Regions from separate parts of the Nocardioides panzhihuensis genome, predicted to be linked through region 2. Evidence: riboswitches for the same ligand, from Rfam matches in the RefSeq annotation. Region 2 holds a riboswitch; the other holds the start of a gene.
What was found. Region 2 has a riboswitch for thiamine pyrophosphate ahead of BJ988_RS23030 (thiamine ABC transporter substrate-binding protein). Riboswitches for the same ligand answer to the same signal wherever they lie in the genome.
Positions count from the first base shown of each region.

Region 1: another riboswitch for thiamine pyrophosphate. It lies ahead of BJ988_RS02770 (thiamine phosphate synthase); the one in region 2 lies ahead of BJ988_RS23030 (thiamine ABC transporter substrate-binding protein).

Region 1 is NZ_JACBZR010000001.1:621,932-637,442, forward strand. Features, by position in the region: gene BJ988_RS02750 (FumA C-terminus/TtdB family hydratase beta subunit) at 1-1,248, opposite strand, end outside; gene BJ988_RS02755 (Gfo/Idh/MocA family protein) at 1,413-2,312, opposite strand; gene BJ988_RS02760 (NEW3 domain-containing protein) at 2,406-3,407, opposite strand; gene BJ988_RS02765 (Gfo/Idh/MocA family protein) at 3,443-4,876, opposite strand; TPP riboswitch at 5,148-5,257, shown strand; gene BJ988_RS02770 (thiamine phosphate synthase) at 5,251-5,856, shown strand; gene thiO (glycine oxidase ThiO) at 5,856-6,941, shown strand; gene thiS (sulfur carrier protein ThiS) at 6,938-7,138, shown strand; gene BJ988_RS02785 (thiazole synthase) at 7,135-7,914, shown strand; gene BJ988_RS02790 (thiamine phosphate synthase) at 7,968-8,615, shown strand; gene thiD (bifunctional hydroxymethylpyrimidine kinase/phosphomethylpyrimidine kinase) at 8,612-9,634, shown strand; gene thiC (phosphomethylpyrimidine synthase ThiC) at 9,631-11,319, shown strand; gene BJ988_RS02810 (NAD(P)-dependent oxidoreductase) at 11,355-12,260, opposite strand; gene BJ988_RS02815 (DUF1707 SHOCT-like domain-containing protein) at 12,420-13,085, shown strand; gene BJ988_RS02820 (DUF1707 SHOCT-like domain-containing protein) at 13,158-13,850, shown strand; gene BJ988_RS02825 (sulfatase-like hydrolase/transferase) at 13,980-15,511, shown strand, end outside.
Region 2 is NZ_JACBZR010000001.1:4,860,994-4,876,504, reverse strand. Features, by position in the region: gene BJ988_RS23110 (HNH endonuclease family protein) at 85-810, shown strand; gene BJ988_RS23105 (hypothetical protein) at 825-1,862, opposite strand; gene BJ988_RS23100 (hypothetical protein) at 2,032-2,409, shown strand; gene BJ988_RS23095 (MFS transporter) at 2,378-3,631, opposite strand; gene BJ988_RS23090 (ArsR/SmtB family transcription factor) at 3,635-4,207, opposite strand; gene BJ988_RS23085 (FAD/NAD(P)-binding protein) at 4,317-5,678, shown strand; gene mqo (malate dehydrogenase (quinone)) at 5,856-7,319, opposite strand; gene cds1 (L-cysteine desulfhydrase Cds1) at 7,481-8,581, shown strand; gene BJ988_RS23070 (YwaF family protein) at 8,545-9,243, opposite strand; gene BJ988_RS23065 (putative protein N(5)-glutamine methyltransferase) at 9,461-10,246, opposite strand; gene BJ988_RS23060 (hypothetical protein) at 10,263-10,619, shown strand; gene BJ988_RS23055 (hypothetical protein) at 10,616-11,068, shown strand; gene BJ988_RS23050 (MBL fold metallo-hydrolase) at 11,034-12,104, shown strand; gene BJ988_RS23045 (SDR family NAD(P)-dependent oxidoreductase) at 12,115-12,867, opposite strand; gene BJ988_RS23040 (TetR/AcrR family transcriptional regulator) at 12,956-13,534, shown strand; gene BJ988_RS23035 (GNAT family N-acetyltransferase) at 13,524-13,955, opposite strand; TPP riboswitch at 13,987-14,095, shown strand; gene BJ988_RS23030 (thiamine ABC transporter substrate-binding protein) at 14,092-15,153, shown strand; gene BJ988_RS23025 (ABC transporter permease) at 15,150-15,511, shown strand, end outside.

The sequences.
Region 1 (15,511 bases), 4.2 Mb from region 2:
CATCTCCTCGCCGGCGTCCAGCCGCTCCTTGATCTTGGCGTGGGCGATGTCGCGGGCCACGACCATCGGGCCGGACAGGGAGAGTCGGGTCTTGACCGGGTGCTGGGAGAGCGTCGCGAGGATCTCCGACATCGGCTGGTTGAGGTCGATGTCCACGACCTCACCGGCCGCGATCTCCTCGGCCAGCCCGGCGTCCGGCATGTACTGGGCCGGGTCGGTCTCGAGCTGCTCGAGGAACACCCCGTCGCGGGTGATCTTGCCCAGCGCCTGGCGGTCGGCGGAGCAGGAGACCGCGATCGCCACCGGGCAGGAGGCGCCGTGGCGGGGGAGTCGGACGACGCGTACGTCGTGGCAGAAGTACTTGCCGCCGAACTGGGCCCCGATCCCGAAGGACTGGGTCAGCTCGAAGACCTTCTCCTCCAGCTCCGTGTCGCGGAAGCCGTGGGCCGACATCGACCCCTCGGTCGGCAGGTTGTCGAGGTAGTGGGCCGAGGCGTACTTGGCCGTCTTCAGGGCGAACTCCGCGGACGTCCCGCCGATGACGACGGCGAGGTGGTACGGCGGGCACGCGGCCGTGCCCAGCGACCGGATCTTCTCGTCGAGGAAGCTCAGGATCCGGTCGGGGTGCAGGATCGCCTTGGTCTCCTGGAACAGGAACGACTTGTTGGCCGAGCCGCCGCCCTTGGCCATGAAGAGGAACTTGTACTCCGGGCCGTTCTCGCCCTCGGCGGTCGAGTAGATCTCGACCTGCGCGGGCAGGTTGGAGCCGGTGTTCTTCTCCTCGTACGTGGTCAGCGGCGCCAGCTGGGAGTAGCGCAGGTTGAGCTTGGTGTAGGCGTCGAAGACACCGCGGCTGACGGTCTCGGCGTCGTCGGCGCCGGTGAGCACGCCCTCGGACTTCTTGCCCATCACGATCGCGGTGCCGGTGTCCTGGCACATCGGCAGGATCCCGCCGGCGGAGATGTTGACGTTCTTGAGCAGGTCGAGCGCGACGAAGCGGTCGTTGCCGGAGGCCTCGGGGTCGTCGATGATCTTGCGGAGCTGCTTCAGGTGGGCCGGGCGGAGGTACTGGTTGATGTCCTTCATCGCCTCGGCGGTCAGCTGCCGGATCGCCTCGGGGTCGACACGCAAGAACTTGCGCCCGTCGACCTCGATCTCTTCCACCCCCTCGCTGCTGATCAGCCGGTAAGGAGTGTCGTCCTTGCCGGTCGGGAGGAGGTCGGAGTACCGGAACTCAACGTCAGCCACGAAAGGGAATCGTACGCCGCCCCCGGCCTCGGTCCCGGCCTCGGTCCCGGCGTTGGCTCCGGGGCCGACACCGAGGGCAGAGGATGTTGGCGCCAGCCTGCTCGAGAGCGGCGTGGAGTCGTGGCTGTTAGGCGCGGGGCGGGGCGGGGGCTGGGAGCCGGCAGTCAGGCGGCGGGCCCGGCTCGCAGGGCCGCCGATGCCGCGACCAGCGTCGCCACCACGGAGGTACTGAAGGCGGGATCCATCACCGCCGCGGCGCATGGGCCGCGGGACGGGCCGGACGGCGGCACCAGGCCGGAGACGAGCGCGCGGTAGGTCTGGACCCCGCTCTGCCGTGGGTCCGGGGGCAGGCGGTGCACGCAGTCGTCGGCGCCGACCAGCTCGAGGACGTCCTGCTTCGTGGACGCCGAGACCGACACCAGCGACCGCGCGCTCGCCCCTCGCGCATGGGTGGTCTCGAGCACGATGCCCTCGTCGGTACGGCGGGCCGAGACGGTCGTCACGTGACCGAGCGCGACCTGCAGGGCGGCGAGCACGTGGGGTCCGAGATCCCACAGGGCGCCGTCGGTCTCGCGCCGCCACGCAGATCGGCCGAAGGGGTCGTCGCCGACCGTGGCCGTGTTCGTGAGCACTGCTCTCGCCGATGACCACGTGCGTTCGGCCGCGGCGTCCAACCACGGGGCGACGGTGCTGTCGAGCAGCCGGGAGTAGTGGACGAGCACCGGCTCGGGATGTCCGTGCAGCCGCTCGGCCTGCTCGACCCGACGGGCCACCGGCTTCTCGAGCAGCAGCGCCTTGCCGGCGTCCAACGCCGCCGGCGTCAGCCCGGCCTGGACGTCGGGCGGCACGCAGAACGCGACGACGTCGACCCGGTCCAGCAGGTCGACGTAGGTGCTCGTCGGCTCGAAGCCGTGTCGGCGGGCCAGGTCGGCGAGGTCGGCGTCGTTGCGCGACCAGCCGTGGGTCAGCCGCACCTCGGGTGCGGCGGCGAGCGCCGGCGCCACAGCCAGCCGGGCCCAGGGCCCGGAGCCCACCAGCCCCACCCGCAGGACGCGCTCAGGCATCGGTGAGCACTGCCACGAGCCGGCTGTGTCTGGACATGTGATCCTCGAACTCGCTCGGGTGCTCTCCTGACTTCGGCAACCTACCCGAGCGGGTCAGCCGGCGAGGCCCATCGCGAACACATGCAGGGCACTGTTAGCGGGCAGGACCACGAAGTCGACGGTCTTGCCGGCGGTCAGCGGCACCGAGTTGGCGAAGACCCGGTACTGGTAGGCCGCGTCGCCGTACCCGTCGGGTCGGTTGCGGCCGACGCTCGAGGCTACCAACGTCGCGCCGTGCGCGTCGGCCTCCTGGAACGACCAGTTGGGCAGACCGGTCTCGTCCGTCGAGGACGTGCCGTCGGTGTAGAAGACGGTGATCGTGCCAGTGGCACCGAAGCTGCTGCCCGAGCCGAGCAGGACCAGCGCGTCGCCGCTGCCGCTCACCTTCACGGCTTGGCCGCCGCTGGCGACGTTGTCGGCCGTGCCGGGTGCGACGTCGGGCATCGTCAGGGTGGCGCCCAGCGCCTCGACCTCGGTCCCCCGGCCCAGGCCCACGTCGGCCAGCTTCTGGGCCGAGAAGCTGTTGCCGGCACCGTCGAAGTTCCCGGCGGTGGTGGCGCTCTCGTCGGTGACCCCGGTGTTGTTGTAGGCCGCCGCCAGATTGGCCATCGGCTCGCCGGAGCGCTCCACCCGCGTGCCGACCGCGGCACCCGCGCCGTCACCGCCGCTGTAGGCGGCCGTGGCGGTGAAGGTGCGCAGATGGAAGCCCGGACGCCGCTCGGGCACCCGCACCGAGAAGGTGACGGTGGCGCTGGCGCCCGGCTTCACGGCTCCCGAGACCGACCGCGAAGCCGGGGCGACCTGCCAGCCCACCGGTCCCCGGAACGAGACCGTGAGCTTGCGCAGCGCCGCCGTCGACTGGTTGCGCACGGTGACCGGCACCTCGACGATGGCCGGTCCGTCGAGGTCGACCGCTCCGATGGTGACGCCGACCGTGTCCGTGGTCGCCGAAGCCGCTGCCGGTGCCGCTGTGGTGGCGGCGGAGGCCACCAGAAGACCGCCGAGGGCGATCGTGAGCGCGAGAGCCGCGCGGGCGAGGAACGACGGAGCGACCATGGTAGGTGCCTTTCGGAAGGTGAGGTCGGTAGGGATCAGGGGACGGGGGGCATCTCGGTCTGGCGCGAGTCGAGGCCGACCCTCGGCTTGCGCCAATTGCCCCGGGTGAAGTCGGGGATCTCCACCGGCTTGCCGTTCTTGGCCAGCGACTCGACGCTCAGCGGGACCGGTGAGCACCACATGGCCGAGTCGTAGACGTCGATGTCGGGGACCAGCCCGGCGCGCATCGTCTGGATGAGACGCCACTGCAGGATGTAGTCCATGCCGCCGTGACCGCTACCGGAGGCATCGTCCTCGAGCTCCTTCCAGAGCCAGTGGTCGAACTCTTGGCGCAGCGCCTTGAAGCCGCGCCAGGTGTCGCCGCTGTGCAGCGGCTCGGCGTAGACGCGGGCGCCGGTCGAGTCGCCGCCGACGTAGTCCTCGAACAGGCCGCGGCTGCCCTCGATGCTGTTGATGCGGCTGTAGGGCCGGGGCTGGCTCACGTTGTGCTCGGCGCTGATGGTGCGACCCCCGGAAGTGGTGATCTCGCAGCTGATGCGGTCGCCGTTGATGTACTCCTCCTTCCACGACCGGTGGTCGCGGGGCACGAAGCGCTCGCGGTAGTCGGCCAGGCCCCGCGGCGCGGTCGCGGTGGCGGCCAGCGTGACGGCTCGGTCGCCGCGGTTGACGTCCATCGCGGCAGCGATCGGCGCCAGGCCGTGCATCGGGTAGAAGCTGGCGGTGCTGCGGGTGTGCCACAGGCGCCGCCAGTCGTCGGTGTAGTAGCCGTCGTTGAACAGCAGGGCTCGCAGATCGTGCAGGTAGCCGCCGGCGCCGTGGGTGATGTCGCCGAAGACCCCCTCGTGCGCCATCTTGAGCATCGCCAGCTCGTTGCGGCCGTAGCTGCAGTTCTCGGCGAGCAGCAGGTGCTTCCGGGTCATCTCGGAGGTGTTGACGAGGTCCCACAGCTCGTTGAGCTCCGTGGCGATCGGCAGCTCGACGGCGACGTGCGCGCCGGCCAGCATCGAGGTCCGCGCCTGGTCGTAGTGGAACTCCCAGGGGGTGGCGATGTAGACGAGGTCGAGCTCCTCGCGGTTGAGCATCTGCTTGAAGGAGTCACGCTTGCCGCCGTACTCCTTGGGGCGGGTCTTGCCGCGCGCGACGAGGTCGTCGGCCACTCGCGTGGCGCGGTCGGCGCGGATGTCGCATACCGCGACCACCTGCGCGCCGGGGATGTCGGCCCAGCCACGGGCCATGCCGAAGCCGCGGTTGCCGAGGCCGATCAGCCCGATCCGGACGATCTCGTGCGCCTCGAAGGGCTGGTTGACCATGGTGCGCTGGCCGGCGGCCCGCGCCGGGGTGGCGCCGGCGGTGAGGGCGCCGATGCCCAGGGCGGCCCCGCCCACTGCGGCGGCGGAGCCCAGGACGCTGCGCCGGGAGAATCCGGTAGCGAGCTTGGTGTCGGGCGTGGTGATGGACGTCGTCTGCATGTTTTCGCTCCGAGGTCGAGGTCGGGCCGACGCGGCCTGAATGATCGTTTATGATCGAATCAATGCTTGTATCGGCAGAATCAATCGCTCAGGAAGACTGTAGGGCACGTCACATCGCGGCGCCAGACCCTCGCGCGCCACGATCGTCGATCGACACGATCGGCTCGTCGCGGGGGTCAGGGGCGACGGCGCCGCGGATCTCGACCTACCAGAGGTATCCCGCTGGATGGGCCTAGGGCTGGGGGTTCTCGGTGGTGCGCGCTATGGTCGGAGACGTCCACACGGGAGTCCGCGGCAGCGGGCTGAGAGGGAGCTAAGGCCGCTCCGACCGTTACACCTGATCCGGATCATGCCGGCGAAGGAAGTGATTGGTTGTGCCTCTTCCACGTATTTTCTGCCTGGTCTCCTCGAGCGAGGATCTCGCGCTGCTGCCCGCCTTCGCGGAGCTCGGCGTCGCCGGCTTCCAGGTGCGCGACAAGGCAGCGACGACCCGCGAGCTGCTCGCTCTGACCGCGGCCGTCATCGAGCGGGTCGGGACGTACGACGCCTGTGTGGTCGTCGACGACCGGCTCGACGTGGCGCTCGCGGCCGGTGCGCACGGCGTCCACCTCGGTGCCTCCGACCTGCCGCTGGCCGAGGCTCGGCGGATGGCCGACGCGGTCGCTCCGGGTCTTCTGGTCGGCGCGACCTGCCGCGACCGTGCCGCGGTCGAGGCGGCGGCCGCCGCAGGTGCTGACTACGCCGGCTTCGGGCCGGTCTTCGCGACCTCGTCCAAGGCCGGGCTTCCCGACCCGCTCGGCGTCTCTGCCGTCGCTGACGCAGCCGGGGTGCTCCCGCTGATCGCGATCGGCGGGATCTCGACGACGTCGGCCGGCGCGGTGCGCGCCGCCGGTGCCCACGGGGTCGCCGTGATCGGTGGGCTCTGGCGACAACCCGATCCACTCCAAGCCGCGAAGGAGCTCGTGGAAGCGGTCGGCTGATGCGGGTGCAGGTCCTCGGTGCCGGGATCGTCGGGCTGTCCGTGGCCGACGAGCTGATCCGCCGCGGCCATGACGTCACGGTCGTCGATCCCGCTCCGGGATCGGGGGCGTCCTACGCCGCGGCCGGGATGCTCAGCCCCGCCGGTGAGGCGTGGCACGGTGAGGAGGACCTGACCCGGCTGTGCCTGTCGTCGCTGGCGCTCTGGCCCGATTTCGCCGCCCGGCTCGGAGTTCCGGTCCACACCCGCGGGACGGTGCTGGCCGGCGTCGATGCCGGGGACGTCCAGCAGGTCGAGCGGCAGCTCGCGGTGCTCGACCTCGCCGGAGTCCCCTACGAGAGACTCGTACGCCGCGAGCTGCTCGCCCGCGAGCCCGGACTCGGCCGCGTCGCCGGTGGGGCCTTCCTCGCCGAGGACCATTCCGTCGACCCGCGTGCGGTCGTCGCGGCCCTGCTCGATCGGGTTGGCGACCGTGTTGGTCTCGACACGACCGACGCAACCGCCGGTCGAAGGCCACTTCGTTCAGACCTCGGAGCCGCAAGGCGGAGGCGTGTCGAGACCAACACATCAGCGTCGGACGTGACCGTCATCGCGACCGGCGCGCAGCTCCCTGATCCGTACTCATCCCTCATCCGGCCCGTGCGCGGCGACGTGGTGCGCCTACGGACGCAGGAGCGGGTGGAGCGGACCGTGAGGGCCTGGGTCCACGGCGAGCAGGTCTACGTGGTGCCGAGGACCGGCAGCGACGAGGTGGTCATCGGAGCGACCTCCGAGGAGCGGGACGGCCCGCTCCTGCCGACGGTCGAGGGCGTGTGGCGTCTCCTCGACTCCGCGCGCCGGGTGGTCCCGGCGCTCGACCGAGCCAGCGTGGTGGAGGTGACGTCGCGCGACAGGCCCGGGACCGCCGACAACCTCCCCCTGGTCGGCCCGACTCAAGAGCCGGGGGTCGTGCTCGCCGCCGGCGCCTACCGCAATGGGGTCCTGCTGGCGCCCCTCATCGCCCAACTGGTGGCCGATCACGTCGAGACAGGGTCAGTGGAACCCGCGGTCGATCCGCGCCGGTTCCGGATGAAGGAGGACGGATGAAGATCACCGTGAACAGCGAGCCGACGGAGGTCAGCGGCACCGTTGCCGACCTGCTCGAGGCCCGGACCGGCGATCGGCGGCCGAGTGGCATCGCCGTCGCAGTGGACGAGGAGATCGTGCCGCGCGACGATTGGGCGCGATGGCAGCTCCAGGACGGTCACGTCGTCGAGATCGTGACGGCGGTGCAGGGCGGATGACCATCTCACCCACGCAGAGTCTGAAGATCGCCGGGCGCGAGCTCTCCTCGCGCCTCTTCCTCGGCACCGGCGGCCTGCCCAACCTGGCCCTGCTCCCGGCCGTCATCGAGGCGGCCGAGCCGGGTCTGGTGACGGTGTCGATGCGGCGTACGTCCTCGACGGCGACCGGCGGGCTGCTCGAGACGCTGCGCGCCGCGAAGGTGCCGATCCTGCCAAACACCGCAGGCTGCCTCTCGGCACGCGAGGCGGTGCTGACCGCCGAGCTCGCCCGCGAGGCGCTGGAGACCGACTGGGTGAAGCTGGAGGTGATCGGCGACGAGACCTCGCTGATGCCCGACGCAGTCGAGCTCGTCGAGGCCGCCGAACAGCTGGTGCGCAAGGGATTCACGGTCCTTCCGTACGCCACCGACGACCCTGTCCTCGCCCGCCGGCTCGCAGACGCCGGCTGCGCGGCGGTGATGCCGCTCGGCTCGCCGATCGGGTCGGGGCTGGGCATCCTCAACCCCTACGCCATCGAGGCCGTAGTGGCCGCTGTCGACGTGCCGGTCGTGCTCGACGCCGGGGTCGGGACCGCCTCGGACGCGGCGTTGGCGATGGAGCTCGGCTGCTCCGCCGTCCTGGCCGCCACCGCGGTCACCCGCGCCGACGACCCGGTCGGGATGGCCCGTGCGCTGCGACTGGCGGTCGAGGCCGGGAGCGCCGCCCGTGGCGCCGGCCGGATCCCGCGCCAGGCGGTCGCCCGAGCCTCGTCGCCGATGGCGGGCCGGATCGCATGATCACCCCACGACGTCCTCGCTTCGCTCCGGGCACCGCGGGGACCCCGAACCCCATGACCGCGCTTCCTCGACTGCTCGTCCTCACCGACCGCTCCCAGCTGCCGCTCGGCCGCAGCCTGCTCGCGACGATGGCCGCATGCGCCGAGGCCGGCCTGACCCACGTCGTACTCCGCGAACTCGACGAGCCCGCAGAGCATCGCGCAAAGCTGGCCGAGCTGGTCGCCGACCTCGGCCTGAACGTGATCGCCGCCCATACCCCTCTGCCCGCCGCGTCCGGCCTGCACCTGCCTGCCTCCGCCGCCGCGAGCAGTAACACGTCGTTCGTAGGACTACTCGCCCGTTCGGAACGACCGGATAGACCTACGAACAGCGTGTTACCCCTCGGCCGGAGCTGCCACAGCCCCGCCGAGGTCGCCACCGCCGCCGGGGACGGGTTCGACTACGCGATGCTCAGTCCTTACGCGCTGACCGACTCCAAGCCCGGTTACGGGCCGCCGCTCGGGCCGGCCGCGTTCGGTGACCTGCCGCTCCCGACGTACGCCCTCGGGGGAATCACCCCGGACAACGCCGCCGAGGCCGTGGCGGCCGGCGCCCACGGTGTCGCCGTGATGGGGGCCGTGATGCGTGCCGAAGATCCGGCCGAGGTCGTACGCGACCTGCTGGCCGTCCTCGCCGCCACGAAGCCGGAGGTGACCGCATGAACCCGCCGGTCGCGCTCACCATCGCGGGCACCGACTCCGGGGGAGCGGCGGGCACCGCCGCCGATCTGGCGACGTTCGCCGCGCTCGGGGTCCACGGAGCCTGCGTGATCACCGCGGTCACCGCCCAGGACACGACCGGGGTGAGCGACATCCACGCCGTTCCGCTCGCCACCGTCGAGGCCCAGCTCCGCGCCGTCTTCGACGACCTCCCGGTCGCGGCGGTCAAGACCGGCATGCTCGGCAGCGCCGAGGTGGTCGAGCTCGTCGCCCGCCTGTGCGCCGATCGCCTGCTCGTCGTCGATCCCGTCCTCGTCGCCACCTCCGGCGCGGTCCTCGGCGGGGAGGACGTACGCCGCGCCTACCTCGACCACCTGCTCCCCGTCGCCACCGTCGTCACCCCCAACCTCGACGAGGCGCGGGCGTTGCTCGGCCACGACGGTTCGCCCCGGCAGGTGGCCGAGGAGCTCGCCACCGCCCTCGCTGGTCGAGCCGCCGGAGCCGCTAGGCGGAGGCGTGTCGAGACCAACACAGTCCCATCTAGCGGCATAGCGGACCGTGTTGGTCTCGACACGCTCGCTGGTGCTCGCGGCTCGACCAGCGGGGCGACCGGCGGCTCGACCAGCGGGGCGACCGGCGGCTCGACCAGCGGGGCGACGGGCGGCTCGACGGGCGGCTCGACGGGCGGCTCGACCAGCGGGGCGACCGGCGGCTCGACCAGCGGGGCGACCGTGATCGTCACCGGCGGCGACCCGGCGGCGACCGGGAGCTGCACCGACTGGCTCGCCGAGCCCGGGAAGCCACCGATCCCGCTCACGCACCCCGCGGTCCCCACGAAGAACGACCACGGCACCGGCTGCACCTACAGCTCGGCCCTGGCCGCTCACCTCGCCCACGGCGCGTCGCTGCGCGAAGCAGCGGAGCAGGCGGCTGCGTACGTCACCCGACAGCTTCGAACCAGCAAGACCTGGAGCCTCGGAAGAGGCCGGGGACCGATCGCCCACACCAAGGAGACACGATGACCGTCCACCCCGCCCACACCCGCCTCGAGCTCGGCGACCTCAAGGTTCCGGTGACCCGGGTCGAGCTCACCAACGGCGAGACCTTCGACCGCTACTGCACCGAGGGCCCCGGATCCCGACCGGAGCAGGGCCTCCCACCGCGCCGCCTCGAATGGATCGAGAAGCGCGGCGACACCGAGCAGTACGAAGGCCGTCCGACAGACCTCCGGGACAACGGCAAGACCGCCGTACGCCGGGGCGAAGCCAGCCAGGAGTGGCAGGGCGAGCGCCGACAGCCCCGGAAGGGCGAGAACATCTCGCAGATGCACTACGCGCGCCAGGGCATCATCACCAAGGAGATGGCCTACGTGGCCGTGCGGGAGAGCTGCGACCCCGAGCTGGTTCGCGAGGAGGTCGCGGCGGGGCGGGCGATCATCCCGAACAACGTCAACCACCCCGAGTCCGAGCCGATGATCATCGGCAAGCGCTTCCTGGTGAAGATCAACGCCAACATCGGCAACTCCGCGGTCACCAGCAGCATCGCGGAGGAGGTCGACAAGCTCACCCACGCGATCACCTGGGGCGCGGACACGGTGATGGACCTCAGCACCGGCGACGACATCCACGCCACCCGCGAGTGGATCCTGCGCAACAGCCCGGTCCCGATCGGCACCGTCCCCATCTACCAGGCCCTGGAGAAGGTCAACGGCGAGGCCGACAAGCTGACCTGGGAGGTCTTCCGCGACACCGTCATCGAGCAGGCCGAGCAGGGCGTCGACTACATGACGATCCACGCCGGCGTCCTGCTGAGATACGTCCCGCTCACCGCCAACCGCGTCACCGGCATCGTCAGCCGAGGCGGCTCGATCATGGCCGGCTGGTGCCTGGCGCACCACCAGGAGAGCTTCCTCTACACCCACTTCGACGAGCTCTGCGAGATCTTCAAGCAGTACGACGTCGCCTTCTCCCTCGGTGACGGCCTCCGTCCGGGCTGCACTGCCGACGCCAACGACGAGGCCCAGCTCTCCGAGCTGCGGACCCTCGCCGAGCTGACGGAGCGAGCCTGGCGGCACGACGTACAGGTCATGGTCGAGGGCCCCGGCCACGTCCCGCTCAATCTCGTGAAGGAGAACGTCGACCTCCAGCAGGAGTGGTGCCACGGCGCGCCGTTCTACACGCTCGGCCCGCTCGCGACCGACATCGCGCCGGGCTACGACCACATCACCAGCGCCATCGGCGCGGCCACGATCGCGATGCACGGCACCGCGATGCTCTGCTACGTCACCCCCAAGGAGCACCTCGGCCTGCCGGACCGGGACGACGTGAAGACCGGCGTGATCACCTACAAGCTCGCCGCCCACGCCGCCGACATCGCCAAGGGACACCCCGGCGCCCGAGACCACGATGACGCCCTCTCCCGGGCACGCTTCGAGTTCCGTTGGCGCGACCAGTTCGCCCTGTCCCTGGATCCGGTCACCGCGGAGAGCTTCCACGACGAGACCCTCCCGGCGGAGAACGCCAAGACCGCTCACTTCTGCTCCATGTGCGGCCCGAAGTTCTGCTCGATGAAGATCAGCCAGGACGTACGTGACCGCTTCGGCAGCACAGAGGGCGCATCCCCCGAGGAGGTCCAGGCGGGGATGCTGGAGAAGTCGAAGGAGTTCGCGGCGGCGGGAAGCCGGGTGTATCTCCCGCTCGCCGACTGACCCGACTGACCCGCCGCCCCGACGAACCGACGGTGCTACCGGTTCGCCAGGCTCTCGTAGAGCCTGGCGAACCCCTCCGCACCATGCCCCGCGGCGATCTGGCCGCTGATCAGCGCCTGGACCCCGGCGATCGGGGCGGGGTCGACGCCCTCCTCCTCGCTGGCTCGCACGATGTGCGTGAGGTCGGAGAAGTCCAGGCTCTGCTGGCTCGCGACGGTGTAGTCGCCGCCGTCGATGACCTTCGCGTAGGAGCCGAGCTCCTCGGTCATCGCCGCCAGGAACGGCGCCTGCCGGGTGGCGAACTCGGACGCGCTCATCCCCATGGCGGCGACCATCGCGGCGCCGTGGAAGAAGCCCGTGAACATCTGGTACATCCCCGACAGCATGGCCAGGTCCACCAGCGACGCCCGGCCGGCGTCCTCGCCGTGGAACTCGCTGGTGGCCCAGACCTCGAGCATCGGCAGGAGGGCTTCGTACGCCGCTCGTGAGCCGCTGTAGAAGATCTGCCCCGAACGGGATCCGATCATCGACGGCACGGCCATGATGGCGCCGTCGAGGTAGTCGATGCCGTGCTCGGCCGCCCAGGCGGCGAGCTCGCGGGACTCGTTCGGAGTCGTGGTGGTCACGTTGACCAGGGTGCGTCCGCGCAGCTCGCCGGCGACCGGGTCGAGGGTCTCCTCGACCGAGGAGCGCTTGAGCAGGCAGGCGATGATCACGGGGCTGGCCAGCACTGCCTCCTGGGCCGAGTGCGCGGCATCGGCGCCTCGGCCCACCAGGTCGGTGGCGCGGCCAGGGGTGCGGTTCCAGACGGTCACGGAGCGGCCGGCGTCGAGCAGGGCAGACGCCAGCGCGCTGCCCATCGCGCCGAGGCCGAGCACGCTGACGTCGGTCGGGTGGGTCGGGTGGGTCGGGTTTCGATCGGTTTCTGACACGACATCCATGCTGGCGGAGATCGTCGATCGGCGGGAGTACCCACTATTTACTGGGGTACTTACCATCAGGTAAGCGCAGGACCCCGAGCGAGAAACCGGCGCCGAGGTAAAAGGATCAGGGATGATCCTGACAGACGGCAGCCACGATCGCCGATAGCATTCATGATCATGGGACTCCCCGAACCGCATCCCGGCCAGCCTCGACGAGCCGACCTGCGAATCAGCGACGCCGACCGCCATGAGGTGGCCGACATCCTGCGCGAGGCCGCCGGCGAGGGCCGGCTGGACATCGACGAGCTCGAGGAGCGGATCGAGGAGGCCTACAAGGCCAAGACGTACGCCGACCTGGAGCCGATCACGCAGGACCTCCCGGTCGCGGGGCGGCCGCCGGTGGCACCTCCCGCGGGGTCCGGCGCTCTGCCGGTCGTCTACGGTGCGGGCGAGGAGAACGACAGTGCCAGCGCGTTCCTGAGCAATGTCGAGCGCAAGGGCGTATGGATGGTTCCGCAGCAGCTGTCGGTCAACGCGGTGCTGGGTGATGCCAACATCGACCTGCGCGAGGCGCACTACTCCGCGCGCGAGGTGGTCATCAGCGCGACCTCGGTCCTGGGCAGCGTGAAGGTCACCGTGCCGCCGAACGTGCACGTGATCGTCGAGGGCAACGGCGTCCTGGGTGACTTCAAGGAGCCGTCCGGCAAGGTGCCCGAAGAGCTCACCGCCGACTCGCCGGTGGTGCGTGTACGCGGTATCGCGGTGCTGGGCGACGTGACCGTCAAACGCCGGGGTCCGCGCCCTCCGAAGCGCACGCTGAAGCAGCATCTCGGTCTGGAGTGAATGGGCCCATACCGATGGGCATCCGGGGGATTGTTGAGGCGCACCTCCGAAGCCCCCACTAGCATTCGCCTCATGGGAACGACCCCCGAGCCATTCCGTGGCCAGAATCCTGATCCGAATCTTCGGATCAGCGATGCCGACCGCCACAAGGTGGCCGACATCCTGCGCGAGGCCGCCGGCGAGGGACGTCTGGAGATCGACGAGCTCGACGACCGCCTCGACGCGACCTTCAAGGCCAAGACGTACGCCGACCTGATCCCGATCACCGTCGACCTGCCGGCCGCGGGGACCCCATCGCTGCCGGTCCCGCAGAGCTCGCCCGTCACCGGCAAGAGGGTGGCGGTCTTCGCCGACAGCCCGATCGAGAGCCAGCTCTACGTCGCGATCATGAGCGGTGTCGACCGGCGCGGGGTCTGGACGGTCCCGGCGACCGGAAACGTGATCGCGCTGATGGGTGGTGCCGAGCTCGACATGCGCCAGGCGCAGTTCTCCGCCCAGGAGACCGTGATCTACGCCAACGCGATCATGGGTGGCGTCAACATCACCGTCGGCCCCGAGGTCCAGGTCGTGATGCAGGGCGTCGGGATCATGGGCGGCTACGTCGGTCCGAGCGGGATCGAGCCGAGCGGTGGCCCGGTGCTGCGGGTGAAGGGGCTGGCGCTGATGGGTGGCGTCACCGTCATCCGTAAGCCGTTGAAGGCGGCCAAGGGCAAGCAGCTGCGGATGCCGCCGCCGCACGAGCTCCCGCCGCACGGGCTGCACTAGCGACACCCGCGGCTGAGGCCGCCGCTCGGGTCCGCTCCGCGGACCGGTCTTGCCGCGCCTGGAGGCGGGGCGCTAACCTCACCTCAACAAGTTATTGTCTAGTTACTTAATCAACAAAGGAGCCTCAGGATGAAGCCGAGGTGGAGCGCACTGCTGGGCGTCGCACTCCTGGCGGTCGCGGCGCTGGTCGTCGGGCTCCTGGTCGCCGGTCCGAGGACCGTCGTGGCCGGCCCCGCGGCGGCGGGCCCGTCGGCCGCGCCGGTCGCGGAGCCCGCGGCCGAGCTGGCCGCCACGACCGACGAGCGCCCCGACATGATCCTGATCCTGATGGACGACTTCTCCCTGGAGCTGCTCCGGACGATGCCGGAGGCGACCAAGATGGCGGCCGAGGGTGCGACGTACCAGAACTCCTTCGTCATCGACTCGCTGTGCTGCCCGTCCCGCGCGGCGCTGCTGACCGGGCAGACCCCGCACCACACCAAGGTCCTCACCAACACCCAGAACGACCCGGAGCACCCGGTCGGCGGGTGGTCGGCGTTCCAGCGCTACGGCAACGTCGAGAAGCAGTTCAGCATCGGCCTCCAGGAGGCCGGCTACACGACCGGGTTCGTGGGGAAGTACATCAACGCCTACGAGGCCACCCTCGGCTCCGACGGCAAGCGTGTCCCTCCGCCCAAGGTGCCCGGCTGGGACTCGTGGAACGCGCTCCTCGGTGGCGCCTACGGCGGCTGGGGCTACCAGAGCACCTTCCTCGACGGCAACGGCGCGGTGCAGCTGCGCAACCACCCGCGACCGCCGACCTCTGCCGGCCCAGCCGTGAAGGACGCCGGGTACGCCACCAACGTCACCCGCGACTACGCCCTCGCCTTCATCAAGAAGCACAGAGTCACCGAGCAGCGCGAGGACAGAAAGCCCTACTTCCTCGAGATCGCCGCCTACGGGCCTCACTCGCGTCTCGGCCACCACTACCCGGGCCTGGACACCTGGTTCCCGCCCGCGTTCGCCGACCAAGCGCCCGCCGGCAACCCCGCGGGCGGCAACTGCGGCCGGTTCGAGTGCGCCGACCTGACGTTGAAGGACCTCGTCGGCTACGGCGACGACCGCTGGGACAACGCGCCCACCTACCTCGGCCGCGGGGGGCGTACGTCGCAGGCCCCCGCCTGGCGCACCAACAAGGTCTCGCTGAGCGACGAGACCGCGCTGAGCCAGTACCGCGACCGCGCCCGGATGGTGCAGTCGATCGATCGGATGATCACCGAGGTGCGCGAAGCCGCCGGGGAGGACGCCTACATCGTGCTGACCTCCGACAACGGCTTCCACCTCGGTCAGCACCAGCTCAACGGCGGCAAGGGCGCCCCCTACGACTCCGACACCCGCGTCCCTCTGGTCGTCGTCGGCCCCGACGTGGTGCCCGGCACGCGCAGCCAGTTCGTCAACAACATCGACCTCGCGCCGACCTTCCTCGACATCGCGGACGCCCGGACACCGGCGTACGTCTCGGGGAGCTCGTTCGCCGACACACTGAGCCGGCCGAGGCTGCCTGGTGGGAGGTACGCCTTCTTCGAGCACACCTACGCCAAGTCCCATCCCGGTGAGGTCGATCTCGACAAGGGGTCGGGTGGGACCATCGACATCATCCCGTCCTACATCGCGGTGCGCGG
Region 2 (15,511 bases):
TGACAGGGATCGCGACATCCGTCACCGATCGGTAATACCTCGCAGGCGGGTCTCTGTCGGTGGTCGCGGGCACAATGCGACGGCATGGGTAGGCGTGCGTCGCTGGCAGTGCTGGTCGTCCTGCTGGCGGTCGCCGGCTCGGCGGCGGCGCTGTGGCTGCCCGATGACGCGCCGGAGGACGTGCCGGAGACACGACGTACGCCGCCGGCTGTGACCGCGGAGCCTTCGCCGGCGCCCGCCGGCGCACGGGTGGTGCGCCGTGACCTCGCCGCGCTGGAGACCGTCGCTAGACGCCCTGGCGGGCTGGTCGCGTACGCACGCTCGTCGTTCGGTGGCGGCTGGGCGGACAGCGACGGCAACGGATGCAACCAGCGCGACGACGTGCTCCTTCGCGATGCCGTCGAGGTGCGGACCCGGCCGCAGGGGAGGTGTGGCCACGACGTGCTCGCCGGGACCTGGGTCGACCCCTACACCGGCAGACGCCTGACCTTCACCGACCTGAAGGAGCCCGGCCAGGCCCAGGCGATCCAGATCGACCACGTCGTGCCGCTCGCGGAGGCGTGGCGGTCGGGCGCGAGCGCGTGGCCTGAGGACCGGCGTCGCGCGTTCTCGAACGATCTGGGCAACCTGCTCGCTGTCGACGGCCCGACCAACATGAGCAAGGGCGACGACGACCCGGCGGGCTGGCGTCCGCGGAAGGGGTTCCAGTGTGCGTACGCCACCCGCTGGATCGAGACCAAGGCGCGGTGGTCGCTCGCGGTCGACGACAGCGAGCGGCGGGCGCTCGAGGAGATGCTCGCCTACTGCTGAGGAGGGTGGGACGCTCAGACCGCGCGGCGGTAGATGGCCATCGCGCGGTCGTAGGCCTCCCAGGCACGCCAGGACTCCAGCGCCCGCTCGCCCTGGGGCTTGAGGCCGCCGACCTTGTGATAGGACTCGCCGCTGGCGTACTGCGACTCCCGGCCCGTCACCAGGGACAGCAGCATCGGGAGCACGCTCCCGTCGGTGACCGTGATCGTGCCGACCTGGAAGGTCTGCCGCACCCACTCGGCCCGCTGGTCGGAGCCCAGGACGAGCACGACGGGGAGCTGCGCCGCCCGGGCGATCGCGTCCAGGATCGGACCGAGCCCGTCCGGGACCCAGCGTTCGTCGGCCGGTGGCGTCGGGGCTTTGGGGATGCTCATGGTGGAGTACGCGGGGACCTGGCCGGTCGTCGGGCCGGCGATCCCCTCCGCGACCTTCGGGGCCGGATCGGGCGCGATCGCCGTAGCGACCTCCGCGGCGACGGTCACGGTGATCTTCTCGGCGACCTTCTCAGCGACCTTCTCGGGGACTTTCTCAGCGACTTTCACAGCCTTACGACGGGGCCTGACCGAGGGGATCTTCGCGGTGAAGTTGAAGCTGCCGGTGCGCGTGGGATCGACATGACGGCCGGGGGTCGGTTCGGGCGCGCGGCCGAGGGCCGGCGCCGGTGCCGTGGCGGTGGTGACCAGCTCGGCCGCGTGCTTCCCGTGCGGACGGATCGAGCCGTCCGCGGCGAACTCGAACAGCCCCACCCGGACCTTGTCGGCCCAATCGACCGCGTCGGTGGTGTAGCCGGCTCGGCTGAACAGCACGACCGTCCGGGCGTCGTAGGCGTAGCCCGCGCCGCGGGCCGCGCAGACGCCGCGCGCCTCGGTCGGAGTGCGGGTGAGCATCACCTGTGCGACGACGACGTTGTCGGGACGGCCGCCGATGATGTCGACGTCCGCGGCCGCGGTGCTGCCCGAGGGCGCGGCGTCGGGCCAGCCGAGGGAATGCAGATGCTCCGCGGCGTACTTCTCGGCCTCTTCACCCGTTCTGGGCTGCCTCGAGGGTGCCAACGTCGGTCCTTTCTCGATCCTCCACTCGGGCCTCCCTGCCCGATCGAGACTGGGGAGGATGATAGGCCCGACCCATGGGCTCTGTCCGGCGGGGTGGCGAATCAGCCTCGATGTTCGCTCCTGGCTGATCGGCCAGCGGATGTCGGTGCTCGGCGCTAGCGTGATCTGCATGAGGCGCCCGCACGAGAACGTCGCTACGGTCCTGGTGGATCCGCGCGTTCTCGGCGACATCGAGATCGAGCTGATGTCGCTCGACATGCCGCTGTGGCGGGTGTGTGCGGCGCCGATCGTGAAGGATGGCCAGCGACTCGCGTTCCAGGTCCGCCACCGGCTGCTGATGTCGAAGCGGGGCGAGTGGGACTGTGCCAAGGAGTGGGTCCCGGTCTGGATCGGCTTCGGCTCGACCTGGGCTTTCCCTGGTGAGGCCATCCCGTGGCCGGCGCACAAGGCGTTGTGGACGCTCCTGGAGGGTTACGCCGACCACGTCCGCTACAACAAGCGGCTCGGCGGGATCCCTAGGATCCCGCGGCTACGAGAGGCTTGTTAGGGCGCCGCTCTATCTGCTTCCAGGTCGGGTCGATCGCGGGGAACATCGTGACCACGAAGTAGGCGATCCCGCAGGCCACCAGGGCCGTGGTCAGTCCGAACGCGGAGACCAGGCTGCCACCGAGCAGGCCTCCGAGCGGCATCAGACCCCAGGCGAACGCAGAGATCAGCGACATCACCCGGCCGAGCACGTGCGCGGGGATCCGCTCGAACTGGAGCGCTCCGAGGATCGGGTTGATGAACCCGCTGGCGGTCCCGCCGATCGCGAAGACCACGAACACGACCCACAACGGCGCCCCGAAGGCGAGCACCAGGAACCGCGGGATCCCGGCGATGAGGAAGCAGGCCAGGTACGTCGGGTAGCGGCGCATCCGGTTGCCGATGGCCGCCGCCACCGCCGATCCCACCGCGGAGAAACCGGAGAAGGTGGCGAACAGCAGGCCGATCGTCTCGGGGCCGGCGTGCTCCCGGCCCCATACGGGCATCAGCACGCTGCTCCAGGCGAGGTCGATCAGGTTGGTGAGCGCGACCATGAATGCGATCCCCATGAGGACCCGGTCCCGGCGAAGGAAGTGCCAGCCCTCGGCCAGCTGGGCCCGATAGGGGATGGCGGTGGTCCGTTCCGCCCGCTCCTCGGATCCCGTGTGTCGAGCACGGGTGAGTCCGGCCGTCGTCGCGGCGAGCACCAGCGCGGCGAGTGCGAACGAGGCGGCGTCGATCACGATCGCGTCGGTCGCACCGACCAGGCCGATCAGCAGGCCCGCCGCGGCGGCGCCGAGCATCGAGGCGGTGCGCTCGACGAACGAGTGGAGCCCGGTCACCCGCTCTGTCGGCACGCCGGCTGCCTCGACGAGCTGCGGGATCATCGACGACTTCGCGGCGTCACCAGGGCCGCGCAGTGTGCCGGCGAGCGCGACGAGGAGCAGCAGGATCGGGAAGTGCAGCAGGTCTGCTGCGTACAGAAGGGGAATGAGGCCGATCACGACGGCCGAGCCGAGGTCGCAGGAGATCGCGACGCGGCGTGGGCCGATGCGGTCGATGACCGGGCCGCCGAAGATCTTGCTGAGCACCAGCGGTGTCAGCTCGAAGAGCGCGATCAGGCCGGCCTTGGTGGGACTGCCGGTCGTCTCGAGCACGAACCAAGGCAGTGCCAGCATCGAGATGCGGGTGCCGACCAGCGAGATGGTCTCGGCGGCGAGCCAGCCGTAGAGGGGGAGCTTCATGATCTATCTCTCCTGATCGGCTCCGAGGTGACCCGGCAGCGGGAAGACATGGAACTGGAACATCACGGCCTCGCCGTCGGGGTCGTCCTCGAGGTCGTCGATCAGCGTGTTGACCTGCTCCTCGACCTGGGATGCCTGGCTCGGGGTCAGGCGCACGACGCGGTCGTTGAGGCCGAAGGCCTCCCGCCACTCCTTGGGGAGCAGGGCCCGTTCCTCGATCGCCTCCTGGAGGCGCTGGGCATAGATCGTGACGACGGTCTGCAGGTAGGCGTCCAGAGTCTCGCGACCCTCGGGAGTGTCCGGCACGTCCCCGTCGCCGGTGACGGTCGCCTGGTGAGCGGCCTTCCACCACCTCTCCCGGGCGTTGCCACGGCTCTCGTCGTCCTCGATGAACCCGTGTTGGGCGAGCTGCCGGAGGTGGTAGGACGTCGCACCGGTGTTGATGCCGAGCCGGGTGGCCAACGTCGTCGCCGTCGCCGGGCCGTCGACGCGGAGGATGCCGAGCATTCGGACGCGCACGGGGTGGGTGAGGGCCTTGAGCTGGTCGACGCCGGGGACGATCTCGCGAGCTGCCATGAAGCGATCCTAAACTGCAAAGGAAGCTTTGCAAATAGATCTGTGTGATCTGGCGGAAACCCAAGTATCCGAGTGAACAAAGTCTTCATAGCGTCGTTACCCTGTCGGAGTGACGACAGATGCCGCGCCGCCCATGCCGACCTCCAGCCCCATGGTGGCGATCGTCGGGGGAGGAGCGAGTGGCACGCTGACTGCGATCAACCTGCTCCGCCGGGGCGCGTCGGTGACGCTGTTCGAGTCGCGGGGCGAGGCCGGGTACGGGGTCGCCTACTCGACCACCGACGGCCGTCATCTCCTCAACGTTCGGGCCAACAACATGTCCGGTTTCCCCGACGATCGTGACGACCTGCTCGACTGGGCGGCAGCGGCAGCGGCCGGCGTCGAGCTCGGGCCGACCGACTTCCTGCCCCGGCGCGACTACTCACGTTACCTGCGCGACCGGCTCGCTCAGGCCGCCGAGGCCGGCCAGGGGACGCTGGAGACCGTTGGTGAGACGGTGATCGACGTCGAGCCGATCGGTCCGGGCTTTCGGATCCTGACCAGCGACGACGATGAGGGTCATGCCGCGGATGCCGTCGTTCTCGCCTACGGCAACCCGCCGCCCCAGCCGCTGGCCGGCCTGCCTGAGGCGTCGTGGAACCTTTCGGACCCGTGGGACGTGGCCCGGATCAGTGCCTTGCCGAAGGATGCGACCGTGCTCGTCGTCGGCACCGGCCTCACCGCCATAGACACGACGGTCACGCTCCTCGACGACTCCCCGGCCCGCCGGGTGATCATGGTCAGCCGCCACGGCCTGGTCCCGAGTCCCCACGTCGACGACCAGTTCACCTCCTGGGTGACCCCGGTCCCCGACGGCCCGCTGACCGCCGACGGCATCGCCGCGCTCGTACGCGAGCAGATCGAGCACGCGACCGGTCTCGGCGTCGACTGGCGTGCTGTCATCGACGGCCTCCGCGGCCCGACCCAGTCGATCTGGCGCCGCCTGCCGGAGCTGGAGCGCCGGCGCTTCCGTGAGCTCTACGCCCGCGAGTGGGAGGTACGCCGCCACCGGATGGCCCCGCGCATCGCAGCCTTCCTGAGGGCCTACCAGGCCGAGGGACGTCTGGAGATCCTCGGCGGCGGGGTGCTCGGCTGCGGGACGGACACCGCCGGGCGGCCGGTCGTCTCCCTGGCCGACGGCGACCACATGGTGACCGCGGTGATCAACTGCACCGGCCCGTCACCCGACATCACCCGCACCGACAACCCTCTCCTGCTGGCGCTCCAGAAGCGTGGCCTGATCGCCCCCGACCCTCTCCGCCTCGGCATCGACGTCACCGAGGACGGCCACGTCATCGGGGCAGGCGGTCGCGTCGTACCGAATCTTCTGACCGTCGGCCCGCCCTGCAAGGGCGCGCTCTACGAGGCCACCGCCATCCCCGAGATCCGGGTCCAGGCCGCCGCCGTAGCCGCCCACCTGACCTCCGAGTAGTCACTCGCGTCGGCCGAGACGTCACCCCCGTCGCGCGAGGCGTCACCCCCGTCGCGCGAGACGTCACTCCCGTCGGTCGAGACGTCACTCCCGTCGCTCGAATGGGCATTGGGTTGCCAACTCGGCCGACCTAAGTGACGTCTCGGCCGACGGGGGTGACGCTTCGGCTGGGGTCGGTCAGCCGAGGTTGAGCTGGCGGTCCGTACGCGTGAAGGTCTCGGCGGCGAGCTCGGGGTCGGCGCTCAGCTCGGGGCCGGTGGCCGGGATCATCGTCTTGAGCTGGGGCTGCCAGGCGTCCCAGCGGGCGGGGAAGCAGCGGCGCAGGACGTTGACCATGATCCCCGGCGCGGTCGAGGCGCCGGGGGAGGCGCCGAGTAGGCCGGCGATGGTGCCGTCCTCGGCGGTGATGACCTCGGTGCCGAACTGGAGCACCCCGTCGGGGCGGATGACCTGAACCCGCTGGCCTGCGATGATCCGGTCCCAGTCCTTGCGGTCGGCGGCGGGGAAGAAGTCCTGCAGGTCGTCGAACTTCTTGCTCGGTGAGCGCAGCAACTCCTTGACCAGGTAGACGGTCAGGTCCATGTTGGTCAGCCCGGCGCGCAGCATCGGCGCCAGGTTGTGGGGACGGACCGAGAGGAACAGGTCGGTGAGCGACCCGGTCTTGAGGAAGCGCGGGCTCCACCCGGCGTACGGACCGAACATCAGGTGGGTCTTGCCCGCGACGTGGCGGGTGTCGAGGTGGGGCACCGACATCGGCGGGGCGCCGACCGCCGCCTTGCCGTAGGCCTTGGCGCGGTGCTGGGCGACGAGCTCGGGCTTGGAGGTGCGCAGGAACTCACCGGAGACCGGGAAGCCGCCGAAGCCGCGGATCTCCGGGATCGAGGCCTTCTGCAGCAGCGGCAGGGCGTAGCCGCCCGCGCCGACGAAGACGAACCGCGAGCGCAGGTGGTACTTCCCGGACTCGTTGCGGCCGTAGATGTGCCAGAAGCCGTCCATGGTCTGGTGGAGGTCGGTGACCTCGGAGCCGGTCTCGAGGTCGGCGCCCTTGTCCACCAGGGTGCGGGTCAGGATCGAGGTGAGCGAGCCGAAGTCGACGTCGGTCCCGGCGTTGGTCCAGGTGGCCGCGACGGGCTCCTCGGCGAGCGACTTGGCCGAGCGGCCCTCGAGCAGCAGCGGGGCCCAGCCCCGGATGACCTCGGGGTCGGTGGAGAACTCCATCCCGGGGAAGAGCGCGTGGTCCTTGAGCGCCTCGTAGCGCTTGCGCAGGTATTCGACGTTGTCCGCGCCCCACACGAAGGACATGTGCGGGACGGTGTGGATGAACTTGTCCGGGTCAGGGATGCGGCCGCTCTCGACCAGGAAGGACCACAGCTGCCGGGAGAGCTGGAACTGCTCGTTGACGGCGACGGCCTTGGAGATGTCGACCGAGCCATCGGGCTGCTGCGGGCTGTAGTTGAGCTCGCACAGCGCAGAGTGACCGGTGCCGGCGTTGTTCCACGGGCCGGACGACTCCTCGGCGAGCGAGTCGAGCCGCTCGATCATCTTGATGGACCAGCTGGGCTCCAGCTCCTGGAGGAGCACGCCCAGGGTGGCGCTCATGATGCCGCCGCCGATCAGCACTACGTCAAGAGGTTCGTCCACAGGTCTTTTGTCTCGCTTTTGGGGCCGCAATGGTTAATCGGGGTCCTTAGATCGGTCTAACTTGTGGGCAACTTCACTGCCGGACCCGATCGTGATCAGGTCTTTCATTGTGGCGCACCGCACATGTCGGGGGTGGATCAGGGTGGAGTTACGCTCGGTCGGTGCCTCGCCTCTCTGACTCCCACCGCGCCTGGATCGACGAAGCCGTACGCCGCGTCGAGGCCGACGCTCAACGCTCGGCCGACACCCACCTGCACGCGGTCCCGCTGCCGGTTCGCGACGGTGCGAGCGGCGGGGTCGACCTCTATCTGAAGGACGAGTCCGTCCATCCCACGGGCTCGTTGAAGCACCGCCTGGCCAGGTCGCTGTTCCTGTACGCGATCTGCAACGGCTGGCTCCATGAGGGCTCGACGGTCGTGGAGGCCTCCTCGGGATCCACCGCGGTCTCCGAGGCCTACTTCGCCGGCCTGCTAGGACTGCCGTTCGTCGCGGTGATGCCACGCTCGACCTCGGCGGAGAAGGTGCGCCTGATCGAGTGGCACGGCGGGCGCTGCCACTTCGTCGACAAGGCCCCGGACATGTACGCGGAGGCCGAGCGCCTGGCCCGCGAGTGCGACGGCCACTACATGGACCAGTTCACCTACGCCGAGCGGGCCACCGACTGGCGCGGCAACAACAACATCGCCGAGTCCATCTTCGACCAGATGTCGCAGGAGCGGCACCCGGTGCCGGCTTGGATCGTCGTCTCGGCAGGCACCGGCGGCACCTCAGCGACCATCGGCCGCTACCTCCACTACCGGCGTCACGCGACCAGGCTGATGGTCGCCGACCCGGAGAACTCCGCCTTCTACGGCGGCTGGGAGACGGACACCTCCGACTACGCCACCGGGATGCCGTCGCGGATCGAGGGGATCGGGCGGCCCCGGGTCGAGCCGTCCTTCGTCGGCGGTGTCGTCGACGACATGGTCCAGGTCCCCGACGCGGCGTCGATCGCGACGATGCGCTGGCTCTCGGCCCGGATGGGCCGTTCGGTCGGCCCCTCGACGGGCACCAATGTGTGGGCATCGCTGGGGGTAGTACGCGGGATGGTCGACGCCGGCGAGGAAGGCAGCGTCGTCTCGCTGCTGTGCGACTCCGGGGAGCGCTATCGCTCGTCCTACTACGACGACGCGTGGGTGGCCGAGAAGGGCATCGATCTGGCGCCGTATGCCGCCGCGCTCGCCGACTACGAGCGCACCGGTGTCCTCGTCGACCCGTCCTGACGCGCCCACATCCTCAGTCCGAGCGTGATCAACGCCCAGATCCCCGCCACGAGCAGGATCTCGTTGAGGATGTAGACCGGCCACGGACCCAGCAGGTCGAGCATCGAGGCCGACTCCGGCTTGTAGCGCAGATAGCCGTAGTTGGCGTCGAGGACGAGATTGAGGACGTACGCCGCCGCGGCCCACAACGCCGTGGTCGCGACCACCCAGCCGTAGTCCCGCCAGCGCGGGAGCAGCTTGAGCCCGAAGATCAGGTAGACGGCGGCGAGCACGATCATCAGGTGCAGGCCCCAGAAGGTGAAGTAGCTGACGTCTGGGAGGTCCTGCACGTCCGGCGTGAACACGCCTTGAGTGGTCAGTGTCAGGCCCCAGAAGCAGGTCAGTGCGGTCGGGTAGGGATGGTGGGTCCACAGCGCGACCGCGGCCGCGATCCAGGCCAGGTCGCACAGATGGATCGGCAGATCGATGAAGAGATCGAAGTCGGTGACCCATTCGTGGGCCTGCAGCGGGATGGTCGTGAGCGGGATCGCGAGCGCGAAGCCCCGGGAGAATCTCGACGGTCTCGCTTCGGACCGCTGCCGCCTGCCCAGCCAGACCATGGCCACGATCCCCGCTGTGAGCAGGGACAACGGCACCAGATGGGTCAGACCGTAAGCCTGCATATCGGAATTCTGACGGGATTCTCGAAAAAATTCTTCCCAATCCACGTCATGGGTCTGCAGGTGGCCCGTTTCATCGGCGTGAAGGTCGTCCACCGGTGGGGGGTGGACGACCTCACACACCAAGGGTTCGTGACTGACCCGGGGCCCGAGAATCGGTACAGCTGCGAGCCAGGTGCTGGTGGTCCCTCTGAATGCACGCTGCGGGGGTGGTGTGCAATCAGGGGGACGCCTCGCCTTTCAGGCCCGTCACGGCCGTCGCGTAGAGGTCCTCATCGTGGTGGATCTCCGCGGTGAGCCCCTGCGCCCACATGAGATCGGCGGTCACAGAGGCCTGCTCCTGCCCGGTCTCGATGATGAGTACGCCGCCGGGAGCCAGATGCTTCGGCGCCTGCTCGATCACGCGGCGCTGGATGTCCAGCCCGTCCGCCCCACCGTCGAGAGCCACGTGGTGCTCGTGGTCGCGGGCCTCGGGAGGCATGTTCTGGATCTGGTCGCTCGGGACGTACGGAGCGTTGGCCACGATCACGTCGAAGGCGAGGTCGTGGGGGAGCGGGTCATAGAGGTCGCCGAGGAGCACCCGGCCCCGCGGCAGGTTCTTCCGGGCACACTCGACCGCCGCCGGGTCGATGTCAGTGGCCCAGACCTCGGCGTCCTGGACACGTGCCGCGACGGCGGCACCCAGCGCCCCGGTCCCGCAGCCGAGGTCGAGGACCTTCCGGGCCACGCCCCGCTCGACGCTCCGGTAGGCGAGCTCGACCATCAGGGCCGAGCGCTGTCGGGGCACGAACACCCCTGGCGCCACCCGGATCCGGAGCCCGCAGAACTCGGCCGACCCCAGGATCAGCTCCAGCGGCTCACCGGCGAGGCGGCGTACGACCATCGCTTCTCGCTCCTGCGCCGAGACCGGTTCCCCTTCGAGCAGCGCCGCCTCGTCCTCGGCGAAGACGCAGCCCGCGGCGCGGAGGCGGGCGACGAGCCCCGGATCGGGCGATGTGGAGGTCATTGGAGAAGATTGGCATGTGGACGCCGTGACTCTGATCGGATTTATCGTGGCCGGGTATGCCGCGTTCGTCACGATCGCGGCCGCTCTCGGCGTGGTCCTGAGGGCGCCCCGGCCGAAGTGGCTCGACCAGGTGGCGTGGATGCTCGAGATCCTGGCGATCGTGCTCGCGCTGGGTGCGCTGGCGGGCTGGTCTGCCGGACGCAAGCCGGAGTCGCTGTCGACCTTCCTCGGCTATCTCGGGGCGCTGGTCTGCCTGATGCCCCTGGCGCTGCAGACGATGCGTGAGGACCGCTCGACGTGGTCCTCCGGCGTGATCGCGGCGGCGGCCCTGGCGACCGGGGTCGTGGCCGTACGCGTCATGATGGTCAGGTGAGCACGACCTCGACCGCCAAGACCCGTTCCGGTCCGCACCTGGTGCTGCTTGCCGTCTACGCGATCTTCGCGCTTGCCGCCGGCGCCCGGTCGCTGGTCCAGGTCTTCACCCGGTTCGACGAGGCGCCGGTCGCCTACACGCTCTCGGTGGTCGCTGCGGCGACCTATGTCGCGGGCTGGTTCGCGATCCGCCGAGCGGCCAACGGCTCGGCCGGGTTCGCGAAGGTCATGCTGTGGATCGAGCTGGCCGGGGTCGTCGTCGTCGGAGCGCTCTCGCTGGCGGTGCCGTCCTGGTTCCCGGACGCATCGGTATGGTCGAGGTTCGGGAGCGGATACGGTTTCGTTCCTGCCCTGTTGCCGATCCTGGGTCTGCTGTGGCTCTGGAGAGGTCGACCCGAAGGAGACCGATCAGCCGATGAGTCAGTCGACAGCCACCGCAATCTCGCCTGACTCGGGGGAACACTGGTCGGCTCCGGGCGCGTGGACGGTCGCCGACGGCGTACATCGGATCCCGCTCCCGTTGCCGATGGACGGGCTCAAGGCGGTGAACATCTACGTCCTCGAAGGTGACGACGGGCTCTCGCTCGTCGACGGCGGCTGGGCGATCACCGAGGGACGTTCTGCTCTCTCGGCCGGGTTGAAGAATCTCGGCTTCTTGTTCGGCGACATCCGGCGGTTCCTGGTCACCCATGTGCATCGTGATCACTACACGCTCGCCTCCGTCCTGGGCGCGGAGTTCGGCGCGGACGTGCTCCTCGGCGCCGGTGACCGGCCCACCTTGGAGCTCACCAACGGCGACCCTTCGACAAGCTCAGGACATCGCCTCGACGGCTGGGTCTCGACCGATCGGCTGCTGGCCTACGCGGGTGCCCACGATCTGGCTGCGAAGTGGGCCGCCAATCCGCCGCCAGCGCCCGACCTGTCGCACTGGCGGATGCCCGACCGCTGGCTCGAGGGCGACGTACGCCTCGACGTGGCCGGCCGCGACCTCGATGCCGTGCACACCCCTGGGCACACCCAGGGCCACTACGTCTACGCGGACCTGGCCGGCTCGGTCCTGTTCGCGGGCGACCACGTGCTGCCCACGATCACGCCGTCGATCGGCTTCGAGCCGGTGCCCGTCGTCGACCCCCTCGGCGACTTCATGGCCTCCCTGACCAAGGTCAGGTCCATGCCCGACCTGCGGCTTCTCCCCGCCCACGGTCCGGTCGCCTCGTCTTCCCACACCCGCGTCGACGAGCTCCTGGCCCATCACGAGTCGCGGCTGGCCCAGTCGCTGGCCTCGCTGCGCGCCGGCCGGCGCTCGGCGCTGGAGGTGGCCAACGACCTCGGCTGGACCCGCCACGAGCGTGCCTTCGCCGAGCTCGACTACTTCAACGCCGGCCTCGCGGTCATGGAGACCAAGGCCCACCTCGAGCTCCTCGTGGCGCGTGGTCAGGCGACGCGCGAGGAGACCGAGGCCAGCGTCCTCTTCGCCGCTGTCTGACCTCGTCTCCTCAGGCGGTGTAGCCGCCGTTGGTGTCGAGGACGGCTCCGGTGATGTAGGACGCGGTGGGGGACACGAGAAATCGGATCCCCTCGGCCTGCTCCTCGGGGCGCCCCTGGCGCTGGATCGCCAGGCTGGAGGTCAGAGCTGCCAGCGTTTCCGGGTCGGGGGGTGCCATCCCGGTCTCCATCAGCCCGGCCTGGATCACGTTCGCGGTGATGCCCCGCGGGGCCAAGTCGCGCGCGATGCCGCGGGTGTAGGCGGCGATGCCGGCCTTGGTGGCCGCGTAGTCCGCCAACCCGGGGACCCCGGTGCGAGCGGCGACGCCCGAGCTCACCGTGACGATGCGTCCCCCGTCGCGCAGCACCTTCGTCGCCGCGCGGGTGACGGCGATGACGCCGGTGTAGTTGGTCGCATGCATGCGGTCCCACTCGTCGATGTCGGCGTCAGGTGAGTCGACGGCGACGCCTTGCTCGACGCTGATCGCCGCGTTGTTGACCAGGATGTCGAGCCCGCCGAAGTGCTCGACGACGTTCACGATCAGCCCGGGCGCGGCGCCCGTGTCGGCCTGGTCGTTGTGGAATGCGCGTGCCCGGACACCGAGCGCGGTCAGCTCGTCGACGACCGCTGCTGCCTTCTCCTTCGATGAGACGTAGGTGATCGCGATGTCGGCACCGTCAGCCGCGAGCGCCCGCGCGGTTGCCGCGCCGAGCCCTCGTGAGCCGCCCGTGATCAGTGCGACCTTGTTCTTCAGTGTTGCCACCTGTGACTCCTTCGATGTGTTCTGGACTGGTCGGTCCACCATAAGGGATTCTGGACCATCCGGTCAATCAAGGGTTAGGCTCGAGGACATGGCGAGGCCGAGGACTTTCGACGAGGAACAGGTGCTGCGCGATCTCCGGGACCGGTTCTGGGACGCCGGGTACGCGGCGACGACGCTGCAGGACCTGATGCGCATCAGCGGGCTCGGCAAGGGCAGCCTCTATGGGGCGTACGGGGACAAGCATGCGCTGTTCCTGCGCACCCTGAAGGCCTACAACGCCGAGGGGAAAGAAGGGACGCGCGCCACTTTGGAGAGCGAGCCGCGCGCCATCGACGCGCTGCGGAAGGTGCTGGTGGCACCGGTCGGCCCAGGTGCTGACCGCGGCTGCTTCCTGGCCAACTCCACCTGCGAGCTGGCCACGGAGCATGCCGATGTTCGTGCCGAGGCGAAGCAGACGTACGACGCGCTGGCCGACCTGATCGCCGCCTGCGTCGAGCGGGCGCAGCGCGACGGCGACCTCCTGGCCGACGAGGACGCGGGTGAGCTCGCGCGCACCCTGCTCACCGCGCAGCAGGGCCTGGTCTACATGGGTCGTGCTGGCACCGACCTCGAGACGCTCCGCGCGACCGCGCGCGTCCTGTCGAACCGGCTGCTTCCTATCGCCTGAGCCGCATCGGGGTGTGCGGGATGCCGTCCTCGAGGAACTCCTCGCCGTCCGCGGCGAAACCGAGCTTGGCGTACCAGCCGGCCAGCGGTGACTGAGCGTCCAGGACGATGTCGCGGTCGGTGACAGCCTCGATGGCGGCCCTCATGAGCACGTCGGCCAGGCCCTTGCCGCGGTGGGTGGGGGAGAGGACGACTCGGCCGATGCGCCACACGTCGCCGTCGTCGAGGATGCGGGCGGTCCCGGCGAGCTGGTCGCCGTCGCTCAGGACCACGTGACGCGTCCCGGCTTCGAGGTCGCGGCCGTCCAGGTCGAGGTACGGGCAGTCCTGCTCGACGACGAACACCTGCTGGCGCAGCTGCCACAGGGCGTACGCGGTCTTCGGGGAGAGGTCGTCGAAGGACGAGATGGCGACGTCGGTCATGGGATGGATTGTCGCAAGCAGTAGTGTTGGCGGGAACAGACAGGGGAGGCCGCGAGGCCTGAGAGTGTGGCGACAAGCGCCGCAGACCCTCCGAACCTGCTCCGGTTGATACCGGCGAAGGGAGTCAGAAATGCGCATGCGTACGCCTGCCATCGCTGCCACTGCTATCTCGGCGCTCCTCCTGTCCGCGTGCGGGGGCACGTCCGCCGAGCCCGACGCCAAGCCGTCCAGCGGCTCCGACGACAAGTCGGTCGTGCTGCTGACCCACGACAGCTTCACGCTGCCGAAGGAGGTGCTGGCCGAGTTCACCGAGAAGACCGGCTACACCGCCGAGATCCGGCACGCGGGCGACGGTGGCGAGCTGACCACCAAGATCGCCTTGGACACCGGCAACCCCGACGGCGACGCGGTCTTCGGCGTGGACAACACCTTCGCCAGCCGGGCGATCGACCAGGGAGCGTTGGCGGCCTATACGCCCGAGACCGTCCCGGCCGGGGTCGACGAGTTCAACCTCCCCGGCGACGAGGAGCACTTCCTCACCCCGGTCGACAACGGCAGCGTGTGCGTCAACATCGACACCAAGTGGTTCGCCGCGAAGAAGCTGGCGCCGCCGGAGTCGCTCGATGACCTGGCCGAGCCTGCGTACAAGGATCTCTTCGTGACACCGGGCGCGGCGACGTCGACGCCGGGGATGGCGTTCCTGCTGGCGACCGTCGCCGAGTACGGCGAGGACGGCTGGTCGGACTACTGGGGCAAGCTGATGGACAACGGCGCCAAGGTCGTCGACGGCTGGGACCAGGCCTACTACTCCGACTTCACCCAGGGCGGCGGCAAGGGCACGCGGCCGATCGTCGTGTCGTACGACTCCTCGCCGGCTTTCACCGTCAAGGACGGCAAGACGACGACCGAGGCGCTGCTGGACACCTGCTTCCGGCAGGTCGAGTACGCCGGTGTGCTCAAGGGCGCAGACAACCCCGAGGGCGCTCAGGCGCTGATCGACTTCATGCTCTCCGGCAGCGTGCAGGGGGCGTTGCCGGAGAGCATGTACGTCTTCCCGGTCTCCTCGAGCGTCGAGCTGCCGGCCGACTGGGCGAAGTTCGCCCAGCAGCCGACCTCCCCGCTCTCCGTCGAGCCGGAGGAGATCGAGAAGAACCGTGAAGCGTGGCTGGCGACCTGGAGTGACACGATCGCGAAGTGACTGTGTTGGTCTCGACACGAGTTCGCTCGTTCCTCGCGAGCTCGGCTCGACCAGCGGTGCTGGTCGCGCTCGCCGCCCTCCCGGTGGCGGTGCTGGCGGTCTTCTTCGTCCTGCCGGTCACCGGGATGGTGCAGCGTGGCCTGTTCGCATCGGACTCGTTCGACCCTGCGGTCGCGATCCGGGTGTTGCAGCGCTCGGAGATCCAGCGGGCGCTCTGGTTCACGTTGTGGTCCTCGGGCCTGGCGACGGCGCTGAGTGTGGCGCTGGGGCTGCCGGCCGCCTTCGCCCTCCACCGGCTGAGTTTTCCGCTGCAACGGGTGATCCGGGCGGGGCTGCTGGTGCCCTTCGTGCTGCCCAC